Linked DNA regions of Rhodobacter capsulatus SB 1003. The protein of the gene in region 1 interacts with the protein of each later gene in a pairwise test. Links are inferred from orthologs where the notes say so. Each region holds a gene or a part of one and is shown in the gene's direction. Other genes may lie near its edges.

Region 1 (6,861 bases):
ACGGCTGGTCGGAAAAGGGCATCTTCAACTTCGAGGGCGGCTGCTACGCCAAGACCATCAACCTCTCGAAGGAAGCGGAACCGGACATCTACAACACCTGTTCGATGTTCGGCACCGTGGTCGAGAACATGGTCTTCGACCCGGAAACGCTGGAACTTGACTTCTTCGACAGCTCGCTGACGGAAAACATGCGCTGCGCTTACCCGCTGCACTATATCGGCAACGCGTCCGATACCGCGCTCGGTGGCCATCCGAAGAACGTGATCATGCTGACCTGCGACGCTTACGGCGTCCTGCCGCCGATCGCGCGTCTGACCCCCGCTCAGGCGATGTATCACTTCCTCTCGGGCTTCACCTCGAAGACCCCGGGCACGGAAGTCGGCATCGTCGAGCCGGTGCCGACCTTCTCGACCTGCTTCGGTGCGCCCTTCATGCCGCGTCGTCCGGAAGTCTACGGCAAGCTTCTCGCCGCGAAGATCGCCGAACATGGCGCCTCGTGCTGGCTGGTCAACACCGGCTGGAGCGGCGGTGCCTTTGGCGTGGGCAAGCGGATGCCGATCAAGGCCACCCGCGCGCTGCTCACCGCCGCGCTCGACGGCTCGCTGCACAATGCCGAATTCCGCAAGGACCCGAACTTCGGCTTCGAAGTCCCGGTCGCGGTGCATGATGTCGACAGCAAACTGCTGAACCCGCGCGAGACCTGGGCCGACAAGGCCGCCTTCGACGCGCAGGCGGCGAAGCTGGTGAAGATGTTCTCGGACAACTTCGCGCAATATCTGCCCTATGTGGACGAAGACGTGAAAGCCGTCGCGATCGGCTGAACCGCCTTGGAATGACAAAGGGCCGGGGATTTCCCCGGCCCTTTCCTTTTGTTCAGCGCGCTTACTTGCGGCTGCGTTTGACCTTGCGCGAGATCGCCCGTTCCTTCGCCTTGAAGGCCACGGATTTCCGCCCCGGACGGAACGGCCGCTTGCCGCCCCTGCCCGCGCCGGGCATCGCCTGACCTTCCAGCTCCAGCAATTCCAGCTCCAGCCCGCCGGTCACCGGCACGGCCTCGGCCAGCCGCACCAGAACCCGCTGCCCGATGCCGAGCGTGATGCCGCTGTCGGCGCCGATCAGCTGTTGCGCATCGCGGTCGTAGTGGAAGAATTCCCGCCCCACGGATCGGATCGGCACCAGCCCGTCCGCCCCGGTCTCATCCAGCTTCACGAAGGCGCCGAATTTCTGCACGCCGCTGATCCGCCCGGTAAATTCGCTGCCCACCCGCTCGCTCAGATAGGCCGCCAGATAGCGGTCGGTGGTGTCGCGTTCCGCCGCCATCGAGCGCCGCTCGGTCTCGGAGATGTGCTGCGCGGTGTCTTCAAGCTGGGCGATGTCGTCGCGGCTGAGGCCATCCTTCCCCCAGCCATGCCCGGCAATCAGCGCCCGATGCACGATCAGGTCGGAATAGCGCCGAATGGGGCTGGTGAAATGCGCGTAAGACCGCAGCGCCAGCCCGAAATGCCCCAGATTCTGCGGCGCATAATAGGCCTGCGTCATCGAGCGCAGGGTGGAAATGTTGATCAGCTCGTCAAACTCGCTGCCCTCGGCCTCGGACAAAAGCCGGTTCAGATGCGCGGTCTTCAGCACCTGCCCCTTCGCCAGACTGAACCCGGACGCCTGCGCAACCTCGCGCAAAGCATCGATTTTCTCGGGCGAGGGTTCCTCGTGCACGCGGTAGAGCAGCGGGCGGCGCAGCCGTTCCAGCTCTTCGGCGGCGGCGACATTGGCCAGCACCATGAATTCCTCGATCAGCCGATGCGCGTCGAGCCGTTCCTTGAACTTGACCGAGGCGACCTTGCCCGCCTCGTCGATCTCGATCCGGCGCTCGGGCAGATCCAGATCCAGCGGTTGCCGCGCCGCCCGCGCCCGGGTCAGCGCCCGGTAACAGGCGTAGATCGGCGCGATGATCTCCGCGACGAGCGGCGCGGTCTTGTCATCGGGGCGGCCATCCTGTGCCGCCTGCACCTGCGCATATTCCAGCGAGGCGACCGAGCGGATGATGCCCCGGGTGAAGCGATGCGCAATCTTGCGCCCCTCGGCCGAAACCTTCATCCGCACCGCCAAGACCGCGCGCGGCACATGTTCGTGCAAGGAACACAGATCACCCGACAGCCGGTCGGGCAGCATCGGCACGACGCGGTCGGGGAAATAGGTGGAATTGCCGCGATTGCGCGCCTCGCGATCCAGCGCCGAGCCCGGGCGGACGTAATGCGCCACATCGGCAATCGCGACCCACAGAAGGAACCCGCCCGCATTCGCCGGATCCTCGTCGGGGGCCACGAAACAGGCGTCGTCGCGGTCGCGGGCATCGGCCGGGTCGATGGTGACAAAGGGCAGGCCGGTCAGGTCTTCGCGATCGCCCAAGGCGGCGGGGAGTTCGGCATCGGCCTCGGCGATCACGTCATCGGGGAAATCGTCGGGAATGCCGTGCTGGTGAATGGCGATCAGCGACACCGCCCGCGGCGCGGTCGGATCGCCCAGACGCTCGATCACCCGCGCCCGCGGCAGGCCCATCCGGCCCTTCGGCCCCGACTGTTCCGCCTCGACCAGCTCGCCGTCGCGGGCGTCATTCGTCGCCCCGGGCGGCACCACCCATTCATTCATCTCGCCCTTGTCGATGGGGGTGATCCGGCCCCCTTCGGCGCCCTTGCGGAAGATGCCGACGATGCGATGCCGCGCCTGACCGAGCTTGCGAATGAGCCGCGCCTCGGGCCCCTCGGTCCCTTGCGCAATCCGCGCCAGCACGCGTTCGCCCGGCCCCACCGCGGGATCGTCGCGGCGGGTCAGAAAGGCGATCCGCGGCGCCTCGCCGGGACCCGCCCATTCCACCGGCCGCGCCCAAAGATCGCCCATGGCGTCGGCGGGCAGGATTTCCAGCACCGTCACCGGCGGCAGGCTGGCCTGATCGTGATAATGGCTCTTGCGCCGGGTGATCTGGCCCTCGGCGCTCAGCTCTTTCAAAAGGCGCTTCAACTCGATCTTCGCCGCGCCCTTCAGCCCGAAGGCCTTGGCGATATCGCGTTTCGCCCCCTGATCGGGGTTTTCGGCGATCCAGTCGAGGATCTGCTGCTTCGTCGGGATGGGGCTTTGTGTCATGGCCTTGCCTAGCACGACGGCGTCGCGCAAGAAAGTGGGGCTGCACCGGTGGGCAGAGGGTCGGGGCCGGGGCACAGCAGGGGGGCGGCGCATGCGGATCGCGGGGATCATTCTGGCGGGCGGTCAGGGGCGGCGGATGGGCCGCGAAAAGGCGCTGGTGCCGCTTTCGGGCGTGCCGCTGATCGCGCGGGTGCTGGCGCGGCTGGCGCCGCAGGTCGAAGCGGTGGCAATCTCGGCCAATGGCGATCCGGGCCGCTTCGGCCTTGGCCTGCCGGTGCTGCCCGATCGGCCCGGGGAATCGGGGCTTGGCCCGATGGCGGGCATCCGTGCCGGGCTGGACTGGGCGGCCGGGATCGGCGCCGAGGCGCTGGTCAGCACCGCCACCGACACGCCGTTCCTGCCCGAAGATCTGGTGGAGCGGCTGGCCGCCGCGGGCGGGCCCGCCCATGCGCAAAGCTTCGGGCGCGACCATTACACCGCCGCGCTTTGGCGCGTCGCCGACCGTCCCCGGATCGACGCGCTCTTCGCCGCCGACGAGCGGCGGATGCGCGCCTATCTGGCGGGGGCGGTGGCCGTGCCCTTCGACACCACGCCCGACCCTTTCGCCAATCTCAACACCCCCGAAGACCTTGCCCGGGCCGAGGACCGGCTGCGCCAGAACGCCCCTTAGGCGCGGAAACTGCCCGACTTGCCGCCGTCCTTGGACAAAAGCCGGATCCCCTCGATCCGCATGGATTTTTCCGCCGCCTTCAGCATGTCATAAACGGTCAGCGCCGCGGCCGAAACCGCCGTCAGCGCCTCCATCTCGACCCCGGTCGGGCCGGTGGTGGCCACCGTCGCCTCGATCCGCAGGGAACTGGTGTCCGGCTCGGGCAGCAGCTCCAGCGCGACGCGCGACAGCGCCAGCGGATGGCAGAGCGGAATGAGATCCGCGGTGCGCTTGGCCGCCATGATCCCGGCCACCCGCGCAATGCCCAGCACGTCGCCCTTGCCCGCCCGGCCCGCAATCACCAGCGCCAGGGTCTCGGGGCGCATCACCACCCGCCCCTCGGCCACCGCCGTGCGCTTCGTTTCCACCTTGTCCGAGACATCGACCATATGCGCTTGCCCCGCGTCGTCGAAATGGGTCAGCATGCCGCCCCCTTTCCCCGGCAGACCGGGCAATCCTCGCGCCGATGCGTGCGCAGCAGCCGTTCCTCGTTCCAGAGCGTGTCGATCATCCAAAGCCGTCCCAGCAGGCTCTGCCCCGCCCCGGTCAGGTGCTTGATCGCTTCCAGTGCCATCCGCGCCCCCACCACGCCCGGCAACGCGCCGACGACGCCCTTCGATTGCGCGGGCGGCAGGTGGTCGGGCTCGGGGAAGGTGCAGGCATAGCAGGCCCCGCCCCGCCCCGGCGCATAAAGACCGATCTGGCCTTCCCATTGCGCGATGGCACCGGACAGAAGCGGCACCCCCGCCGCGACACAGGCCCGGTTGATCAGATGCCGCGCCGCCAGATTGTCGGTGCAGTCGATCACCAGATCGAAGCCCGCGACCAGCACCGCCGTCTCGACCCCGAAGCGGATCGCATGGGTCTCGATCTGCACCTCGGGGTTCAGATCGGCAAGCCGCGCCCGGGCAGAGGCGGTCTTGCTTTGGCCCAGCCGCGCCGTGCCGTGCAGCACCTGCCGCTGCAGGTTCGACAGCGACACCACATCGTCATCAGCCAAAGCCAGCCGCCCGATCCCCGCCGCCGCCAGATAGAGCAGCACCGGAGAGCCAAGCCCCCCCGCGCCGATCACCAGAACCGAGGCAGCATTCAGCCTGGCCTGTCCGACCGGCCCGATCTCGGGCAGGATCAGATGCCGGGCATAGCGGCCCTCGGGGTCAAACGCGTGACCGTCCATCTCAACCCCCCGTCATCGGCGGGAAAAACGCCACTTCGCGCACGCCCGCCAGGGGCGCGGTGAAATCGGCCAGGTCCTGATCGAGCGCGACACGCAGCACCGCGGGATCGGCAAAGGCGGCCGCATAGCGCGGATCCTTCGCGCACAATTCGGCCACCAGATCGGCCACGGTCGCGGCCCCGGTTTCCAACCGCTCGCGCGGCTGCCCGATCCGTTCACGGACCCAGGCAAAATAGACGATGTCCAGCATCTCAGCCTCCGGTGTGGTTCATGCCGCGGACCATCTGGCCTGCGACGCTGCAGGGGCCGTAGCCGAAGGCATGGCCCGCAGGTTTCCTTGCGATCGCGGCGCGGATTTCCCGGGCCAGCGCTTCGCCCTCGACGCCCGCGCGCAGCACGGGGCGCAGGTCGCTTGACCCTTCCTGACCCAGACAGGTGTAAAGCTCGCCCTTGCAGGTCAGCCGCACGCGGTTGCAGCTGGTGCAGAAATTGTGGCTGAGCGGCGAGATGAACCCGATCCGCTGCCCGGTTTGTGCCACCGTCACATAGCGGGCGGGACCGCCGGTATTCAGCCCATTGTCGATCAACCGGAACCGGGTTTCGAGATGTGCGCGGACATCATCAAGCGGCCAGAACTGGTCAAGCCGGGTGCCTGCGGGAATGTCGCCCATCGGCATCAGCTCGATGAAGGTCAGATCGCAGTGATGCGCCGCCGCCCAGTCGGTCAGGGCAAAGATCTCGTCGTCGTTCACGCCCTTCAGCGCCATCGCATTGAGCTTCACCCGCAGCCCGGCCGCCTGCGCGGCGGCGATGCCCGCGAACACCTGTTCGATGCGGCCAAACCGGGTCAGCCGGGCATATTTCTCGGCCTGAAGCGTATCCAGCGAGACATTGACCCGCTTCACCCCGCACTCGGCCAGGGACTGGGCATGGGCGGCCAGCTGCGTGCCGTTCGTCGTCAGCGTCAGCTCATCCAGCCGCCCGGCGCGCAGATGCGTCCCCATCGCGGCAAAGAAAGTCCCGATGCCGCGCCGCACCAGAGGTTCCCCCCCGGTCACCCGCAGCTTGCGCACGCCAAGCCGGATGAAGGCGGAACAGAGCCGGTCCAGCTCCTCAAGGCTCAGCACCTGATTGCGCGGCAGGAAGGTCACGTCCTCCTTCATGCAATAGGAACAGCGCAGGTCGCAGCGGTCGGTGACCGAGACCCGCAGGTAACGCACGTCGCGGCCGAAGCCGTCGCAAAGGGGATCAGGCAGCATGGGCAACTCCCCGGCTGTCGTCCAGCCAGTGATGCAGGGTGGTTTCGTCGGGCATCAGCAGCAAAGCCGCGCCCTCGGTGAAGCGGATCCAGTCGGGCAGGTTGCGCGGATGCAGCGCGGTCAGCACCGGGATCTCGCGCGCCAGCGCCGCGGCGATCACGTCGCGAAAGCCGCGACCCTCGGCCTCGGCCTTGCCGAAGCGGTTCAGGATCAGAAGATCAAGCCCGGCGTCGATCTCGCCCAGCAGATCCTGTGCGACCTGCGCCAGCGCGCCGAAATCCAGCCGGCAGCCGGTCGAACCGGGGCCGAGCGGCTGGGCCACGGGCGTGCGGTGGCCGCTGGCCAGCGCCAGAAGCGCCATCTCGGCGCAGCGGCAGCCCGCCGCGGTGGCCGGACGTTCCTGCACCACGCCGCCGACGCGCAGGCCCTGCGCGATCAGGCGACGGGCAAAGCCCGCCAGAAGCGCATCGGGCGGCGTGTCCTGATAAAGGATCGCGGCCAGCGGGCCGATCGGGGCGCGGTCGGGGCGGTCGGATAACAGATCCTGCGCGGTCATGTCCTTGGTCCTTCGGGCCCTG
Region 2 (6,974 bases), 2.4 Mb from region 1 along the record:
GGATCGAGATCACGTCATGGTTGCGCGCGCCCAGGGTGATGCCCTTGAGCACCTCCTGCGCGCCGAAGCTCTTGTGGATGTCCTGCGCGCTCAGCACCAGATCGGTTGCGGGTTTCGGGGGCATGGCTCAGTTTCCTTGCGTGCGGCGCATCGGGCGGGTCAGGCGGCGTTCGATCTGCCGCCACAAAAAGACGAAAAGGACGGTGATCAGCAGGTAAAGCACGGCGGCTTCGAAATAGACGGAAAATTCGAAACTGCGCGAAAAGATCTGCCGCGTCCGTCCCATCAGGTCGAAGACGGTGACGATCGAGGCGAGCGCCGAGGCTTTCATCAGCAAGATCACCTCGTTGCCCAAAGCCGGCCAGGCGATGCGATAGGCATGGGGAAAGGTGACGCGGGCCAGCACCTGCGCCCGGGTCATGCCGATGGCGCGGGCGGCCTCGATCTCTCCGGGCGGCACGGCCTGCAAGCCGCCGCGCAGGATTTCGGTCTGATAGGCGCAGGAATTCAGCACGAAAACCAGCACGGCGCAGTTGAACGGATCGCGAAAGAACGACCACAGGCCCAGCGTGGTCAGCTCGGCGCGGAATTGCCCCGAGCCGTAGAAGACCAGAAACAGCTGCGCCAGCAGGGGCGTGCCGCGCATGAAGGAGATATAGACCCGCAAGAGCACCTTGGCCGGGGCGGGGCCGGAGAGACGGATCAGCGCCAGGCCGGGCGAGAAGACGGCCGCCAGCGCGGCGCCAAGGCCGGTCAGGATCAGCGTCGTTTCCAGGCCGTCGAGCAGTTTCGGCAGATTGGCGGAGAGGCTTTCGATCAGGCTCATCTCAGACCCTCCGCAGGCCGCGGTTCGCCCGCGCCTCAAGCCGCGCCAGCACCAATTCCGAGCCAAGGCAAAGCGCCCAATAGATCAGGCAGGCGGCCAGATAAAAGGTGAAGGGCTGTTTCGTCACGCCGACCGCGACCTTGGTCGCCCGCATCAGATCATCGAGCGCGATGACCGAGACAAGTGCCGTATCTTTCAGCAGGTTGAGCCAGAGATTGCCCATGCCCGGCAGGGCAAAGCGCCACAATTGCGGCAGCTTGATGCGCCAGAACACCTGCCGCCCGGTCATGCCGATGGCAAGGCCCGCCAGCACCTGCCCCTCGGGCACGGATTGAAAGGCGCCGCGCAGCACCTCGGCGGCGAAGGCGGCAAAGACGAGGGCGAGCGCGATGACACCCGCCGCGAAGGGCGGGAAATCGACCGCGCCAAACTGCGGCGCAAAGGCATCCAGAAGCCGGTTCAGCCCCAGCCCCAGCCCGTTGTAGACGATGAACAGCGTCAGGATTTCCGGCATCCCGCGCATCACCGTCGTGTAGCCCCAGCCCATCGCCCGCAGCCCGGGGCGGCGCGAAAGCGAGAGCGCCGCCACGAAAAAGCCCAGCAAAAGCCCCAAGGGAAGGGTGGCCGCCGCAAGTTGCAGCGTCACCCCGAGCCCCGCGAGGAGTTCGTCGCCCCAGCCTTGGGGGCCATATGAGAACAGCGTTTCCATCATCTGCCGCCTCGGCCGGGGCCGCGATCACTTCATCGAATAGATGTCGATCGAGAAGTATTTGTCGTTGATTTTCTTGTAGGTGCCATCGGCGCGGATCTCGTCCAGGGCCTTGTTCAGACGCTCGCGCAGCGCGTTGTCCTCCTGCCGGACGGCAATGCCCACGCCCTCGCCGACAAAGGCCGGATCGGTGATCGGCGCACCGGCCAGCTTGCAGCATTTGCCGTCTTCGGATTTCTCGACGAAATCAAGCAGCGGCAGCATGTCGCCCACCATCACGTCAAGCCGCCCCGAGGCCATGTCGAGGCTTGCCTCGTCCTGGGTCGGATACAGCCGCACATCGGCATCGGGATACATCTTCACCGCATAATCCGCCTGCGTCGTGCCCGATTGCGCGCCGACGACCTTGCCCGACAGGGTCTCGTTCGAAAATTCGGTCAGTTCGGACTCTTTCGGAACGACATGGGTCATCGCCGCCATGTAATAGGGGTTGGTGAAGGCCACCTGCTGCTTGCGTTCCTCGGTGATGAACATCGAGGCGATGATGAAATCGTATTTCTGCGCGATCAGGCCGGGGATGATGCCGTCCCAATCCTGCGCCACCACCTCGCAGTCGGCGCCGATGCGCTTGCACAGCTCCAGCCCGATATCGAGATCGAAGCCCGCGATCGTGCCGTCGGGCTGCACGAAGTTGAAGGGCGGATAGGCGCCCTCGGTGCCCAGACGCAGTTTCTCGGCCTGCGCGGCGCCCGTCATCGCGACAAGGGCCAGCGTGCAGGCCAGAAGTTTCGAACGCAGTGTCATGTGATTTCCCCTGTTGGTGGTGGTCATTGCGCGACCTGTGTCAGCGGATTGCCGACATGGCCGCTGAACGCGCCGTAAAGCCGCGCGATTTCGTTCAGACGGGTCTCGGCGCCCTCGCCCAGCGCCAGAAAGATGTCGTTGATCAGAAGGTTGCCCAAAAGCGCCAGATGCGCCGTCGAATCCCAGAACTGGTTCACCTCGGTCGCCACGCTGAAAACCTCGGAGGCGTGATCGGCGCCCCAGCTGCAATAGCGGTCGGTGAAGATCGTCACCGCAATGCCCCGCGCCTGCGCCGCGCGCGCCAGAACCAGCGCCTGCCGGGCGTAACGACGCGCCTCGAAAATCGCCAGACAGGTGTCCTCGGGCGCGTCAGTTTCGGCCAGGACCTCGGCGAAATTGCCCGCCGAAAGATCGACGCTCTGCACCCCGGGGCGGACATATTGCATCTGCGCGGCGAAATATTGCGCCAGGCCGCGCTCGGTCTGGAAGCCCGCCACCAGCACCCGCCGGGCCCGGGCAAACCGCAAGGCCACCCGCGCCCAGGCCTCGGTCCGGGCCAGTTCGTAAACCCCCACCAGCCCGGCGATCTCGGCCTTCAGCCCCTGCGACAGCCGTTCGTCGCGCTGATCCGAGGCCCGCCGCAGCGCCTCCAGCCGGTCCTTGATCAGCCAGGGCTGATCGCCGATGTCGCCCTTCAGATGGTCCTTCAGATCCTTGAAATTCGCATAGCCGATGGCGCGGCAGAACCGGCCGATGCTGACCTCGCTGACCTGAACCTTGGCCGCAAGGGTCGCCGCCGTCTCGAAGGGCAGGTCCTGAAACTGCGCCAGCATGAAATGCGCAATCGCCCGCATCGACGGCGAGCCGGTCTCGGCGGCCAGGGCAAGCCGCGCGCGCAGGGGCTGTTGGTCGGTCTCGGTCAGGATCGGCTCCGCGAATCGATGTCAGCTTTCTGTCACAAAGACGTCGATTGCATTTTGCTTGCAAGCGCCAAGCCCGGAACGGGGCGGAAAAACCGCGCTCGGGCAGGCGAAGTGCCGCGATTGCAGGCAGCGGCGCACATCGGCGCAACCACCGGCACGGCTTTTCCCGCACAGGGAGAAGAGAAAATATCGCAAGCGGAGCCAGTTGACCTTCCGCCACGCGGGTCCGATGCTCTGCCCGGGCCGCGGCGCGACGCCCCTCGCTTCCGATCCCGCCGCGGGCCCCGACCGGGATGGTTTCCACCCCGCTTTTTCCGGCCCACCGCCCGCAAGCGACGGCCGGTCCGACACGAAAGGAACGGCAGATGCCCGCACTCGATCACCCGGCATCCGCGATGCTCGACCTCGATTCCGCCCGCCGTCTGGCCTGCGGTCTGGTCGCGCCCATCGGCGACAGCGAAACCCTCGATCTGGCGCAGGCGGCCGGGCGCACCTCTGCCACCAGCCTGCGCGCCGAGATCGCCCTGCCCCGCGCCGCCCGCTCGGCGATGGACGGCTTTGCGCTGCGCACCGCCGATCTGGCCGCCGCTCTGACGCTGCCCGTCGCGGGCACGGTCGCGGCCGGGATGCAGGCGCCGCCCCTGCCCGACGGCGCCGCGCTGCGCATTTTCACCGGGGCGCAGATCCCCGCGGGCGCCGATGCCGTCGTGCCGGTCGAAGAGGTGACCGAGACCGGCGCCGAGGTGCAGCTGACCGCCGCCCCCGCGCCGGGGTCGCATATCCGCGCCGTGGGGTCGGAACAGCCGCTGGGCGGGCTTTTGCTGCGCCGCGGCACCCGGATCCGGGCGCATCACATCGGCCTTCTGGCCTCGAACGGCGTGGCCGAGGTCGCGGTGGTGCGCCGTCCGCGGCTGGCGATCCTCTCGACCGGCGACGAGCTGCACCGGCCGGGGGCCGAAGCGGCGTCACGGGACACGATGCCCGATGTGAACCGGCCGATGCTGATCGCGCTGGCGCAGGGCGCCGGGGCGGAGGTCGACGATCACGGCATCCTGCCCGACGATGCCGAGGCGACCGTGGCGAAATTCGCCAGCCTGCAGGGGCGCTATGATCTGATCGTGACGACGGGCGCGGTGTCGATGGGCGGGCGCGATCACCTGCGCCCGGCCCTGATCGCGGCGGGCGGGCAGATCGACGGCTGGAAAGTGGCGCTCAAACCCGGCAAGCCGGTGATGTTCGGCCGTCTGGGCAATGCCGCGGTGACCGGCCTGCCGGGCAATCCGTTCTCGGCGATGGTCGGGTTCACGCTCTTCGTCTCGGCGCAGATCGCCCGGCTGAAGGGGGCGGTTCCGGCGCCGCTGTTCCACTGTGCCGGGCGGGCCGGCTTCGACTGGACCCGCAAGCCGGACCGGGCCGAGATCTTCCCGATCCGGCTGGGCAACCGGGAAATCGACGGCCTGCCGGTGGTGCACCGTCTGGGCGAGGGCACCTCGGCCACGCTTTTCCCGCTGGCCGAGGCCGATGGTCTGGGCTTCGTCCCGGCCGAGACCGCCCGGGTCAGCGTCGGCACGCCGATCTGTTGGCAGACCTTCGAGGCCGGGGCGCGCTGAGCGCTCAGCCCGCCGGGCGCAACCGCCCGGCCGAGGCCTCGGTCAGCGGCAGGTCGAGACGCGCCACCGCCCCCAGCCCCTTGCCGGGGCTGGTCAGGGACAGGGCGCCGCCCAGCGTCGAGAGCGTGTTGGCGCACCAATGCAGCCCGAGCCCGCCGTGCTTGTCGGTGCGGGTGGAAAAGCCGCGTTCGAACAGCCGCGCGCCGGTGGCGGCATCGAAGCCGTCGCCATCATCGGCCAGCGTGACGCTGCAGCGCCGCCCGTCCTCGGCCGGGGTCACGCTGATCGCGATGCGCCCCTGCGCCCGGCCGCTGGCGGCGATCGCCTCGGTGGCGTTGACGACCAGATTTTCCAGGATCTGCGCCAGCAGAACCCGGTTGCCGCGCACCTGCAGCCCCGGCGGACAATCGATCGACAGATCGATCTTCGGCCCCTCGACGAACCGCGCCGCGGTTGCGGCATGGCCAAGCGCGCGGCCGAGGTCGCAGGCCTCGTCGCGGTTCACCCGGGCCGGATCGCGCGGCGCCCGCATCGCCTCGAGCGCTTCGGTCAGGCTGCGTCCCGCCTCCTGCAACAGCGCCCGCGCCTCGGCCCCGCGCTGGTCACGGTCGGCATCAAGCGCCTCGAGATAGGCGACAAGCCGCCGTCGACGGTCGTCGGCGGTCAGCGGATCGGCCAGTTCCTGACGCGCCCGGCCCGCCTCGGGCGGCAGATCCGGCAGCAGATGCCGCTCCAGATCGGCCAGGATCACCCGCACCGGGCTGAGACTGTTGCGCAGATTGTGCAAAAGCCCGGTCGCATTCTGCTCGCGGCCAAGCGCGAAGGACTGCTCGGCATGCGCCAGCCGCAGGGCCTCGAGCTCCGCCGCCATCTCGTTGAAATCCCGGTGCAGGGCGCCGATCTCGTCAGTCCGCGGCGGGCCCTCGATCGGGACGAGTTCGCCCGCCTGGCGGATCTGCACCACATGCTGACGAAAGGCGAGGATCGGCGCCAGAACCTGCGTCGACAGCCGCCGCCCGAGCAGCGCCATCAGCGCCGCCAGCAGGCCCAGCAGCGCAAGGACAGTCAGATCGCGCAGCCGTTCCCCCGCCGCCAGCACAAGCCGCGGCAGCTGAAAGCGCAACATCGCCATCGGCGGGCCGGAGCCCATCGCCACCGGAACCGCGACGTCAAGAACGTCTTCCTCGCCGACCACCACCGGCACCGGCGAGAACGCCGAGAAATCGAGCCGCACCGGAACCTGCAGGGACTGGGACAGGGTCGCCGCCTCGATCAGATGCAGGAAGACCAGAAGCCCCTCGGCGGTGCCGGAGCCGTCGCTGCGCCGCACCGGGGTGCTGGCGACGGCGAACAGGCGCCCGCCCTGCTGCCAATACCCCGCCGAGGAGGTCTTGCCCGCGCGCGAGGGTTGCAGCGCCATCGTGTCGAAATCGGTCAGGACGGCAGCCGCCAGATCGGGGTCGGGCGCCCCGGTCCCGGGGTCGAAACAGAAGGCGCGCTGCGCGGACCGGTCCAGCCGCAGAAAGGCGGCGCAGGAAATCTCGGCATTTTCGAAAGAGATCGCATTGATGTTGCGGTCTTCATAGGCGCGATCGAAAGCGCGCAGATAGAAGAAGGTCTCGTCCCAAAGCCCCCAGTCAAGCACATGCGCCTCGTTGGCGACCAGATCGGCGCTCAGCGCCGCCCGGGCGCGGTCGACATCGCGGCCGATCTCGACGCTTTCAAGCGCGCCGAAGCTGCTGCGGATCATCACGCCAAGCACCACCGCAAACAGCGCCGCCGCAGTGATGCCGATCACCGTCAGATCGAAGATCAGGGTCGCGCGCAGGCTTTTGGCGCGCAGGCGAAGCAGGCGCAGGCGCATCCCCGGCCTCAGCCCGCGGCACTGCGGCCGGGTTCCCCCCCGGAGGCGGAGAGAAGGCGGTCCACCGCCTGACCCTGACCGAACAGGAAGCCCTGCAGATGCGTGCAGCCAAGCTGGCGCAGCACATCGCGCTGGCTGATCCGCTCCACCCCCTCGGCGACGATTTCAAGGCCCAGCCCGGCGGCCAGATGCGACAGCGCGGTGACGATGGCGGCCGAGGGGCGGTCGCGGTCCATCC

The links.
Region 2: the proteins of mobA (region 1) and RCAP_RS03120 interact in binary tests that used the Escherichia coli proteins (3 or more experiments, as listed by UniProt). The link is inferred for Rhodobacter capsulatus SB 1003 from one-to-one orthologs.

The regions. Positions count from the first base shown.
Region 1 is NC_014034.1:3,025,696-3,032,556, forward strand. The notes cover bases 2,267-5,018. They hold mobA (molybdenum cofactor guanylyltransferase MobA), read left to right. Parts: upstream 2,267-3,229; coding sequence 3,230-3,808; downstream 3,809-5,018. Other genes in these bases: rnr (ribonuclease R), read right to left, coding at 2,267-3,138; moaC (cyclic pyranopterin monophosphate synthase MoaC), read right to left, coding at 3,805-4,272; RCAP_RS14065 (HesA/MoeB/ThiF family protein), read right to left, coding at 4,266-5,018. Outside these bases: RCAP_RS14045 (phosphoenolpyruvate carboxykinase), read left to right, coding at 1-821; more of rnr, read right to left, coding at 883-2,266; more of RCAP_RS14065, read right to left, coding at 5,019-5,024; moaD (molybdopterin converting factor subunit 1), read right to left, coding at 5,026-5,274; GTP 3',8-cyclase MoaA, read right to left, coding at 5,276-6,283; RCAP_RS14080 (DUF2478 domain-containing protein), read right to left, coding at 6,273-6,839. UniProt on the Escherichia coli protein: Transfers a GMP moiety from GTP to Mo-molybdopterin (Mo-MPT) cofactor (Moco or molybdenum cofactor) to form Mo-molybdopterin guanine dinucleotide (Mo-MGD) cofactor.
Region 2 is NC_014034.1:667,697-674,670, reverse strand. The notes cover bases 2,885-5,749. They hold RCAP_RS03120 (molybdopterin molybdotransferase MoeA), read left to right. Parts: upstream 2,885-3,627; coding sequence 3,628-4,872; downstream 4,873-5,749. Other genes in these bases: RCAP_RS03115 (sensor histidine kinase), read right to left, coding at 4,877-5,749; RCAP_RS03125 (MurR/RpiR family transcriptional regulator), read right to left, coding at 2,885-3,193. Outside these bases: RCAP_RS03145 (ABC transporter ATP-binding protein), read right to left, coding at 1-124; RCAP_RS03140 (ABC transporter permease), read right to left, coding at 128-826; RCAP_RS03135 (ABC transporter permease), read right to left, coding at 828-1,538; RCAP_RS03130 (ABC transporter substrate-binding protein), read right to left, coding at 1,563-2,339; more of RCAP_RS03125, read right to left, coding at 2,363-2,884; more of RCAP_RS03115, read right to left, coding at 5,750-6,736; RCAP_RS03110 (putative bifunctional diguanylate cyclase/phosphodiesterase), read right to left, coding at 6,745-6,974. UniProt on the Escherichia coli protein: Catalyzes the insertion of molybdate into adenylated molybdopterin with the concomitant release of AMP.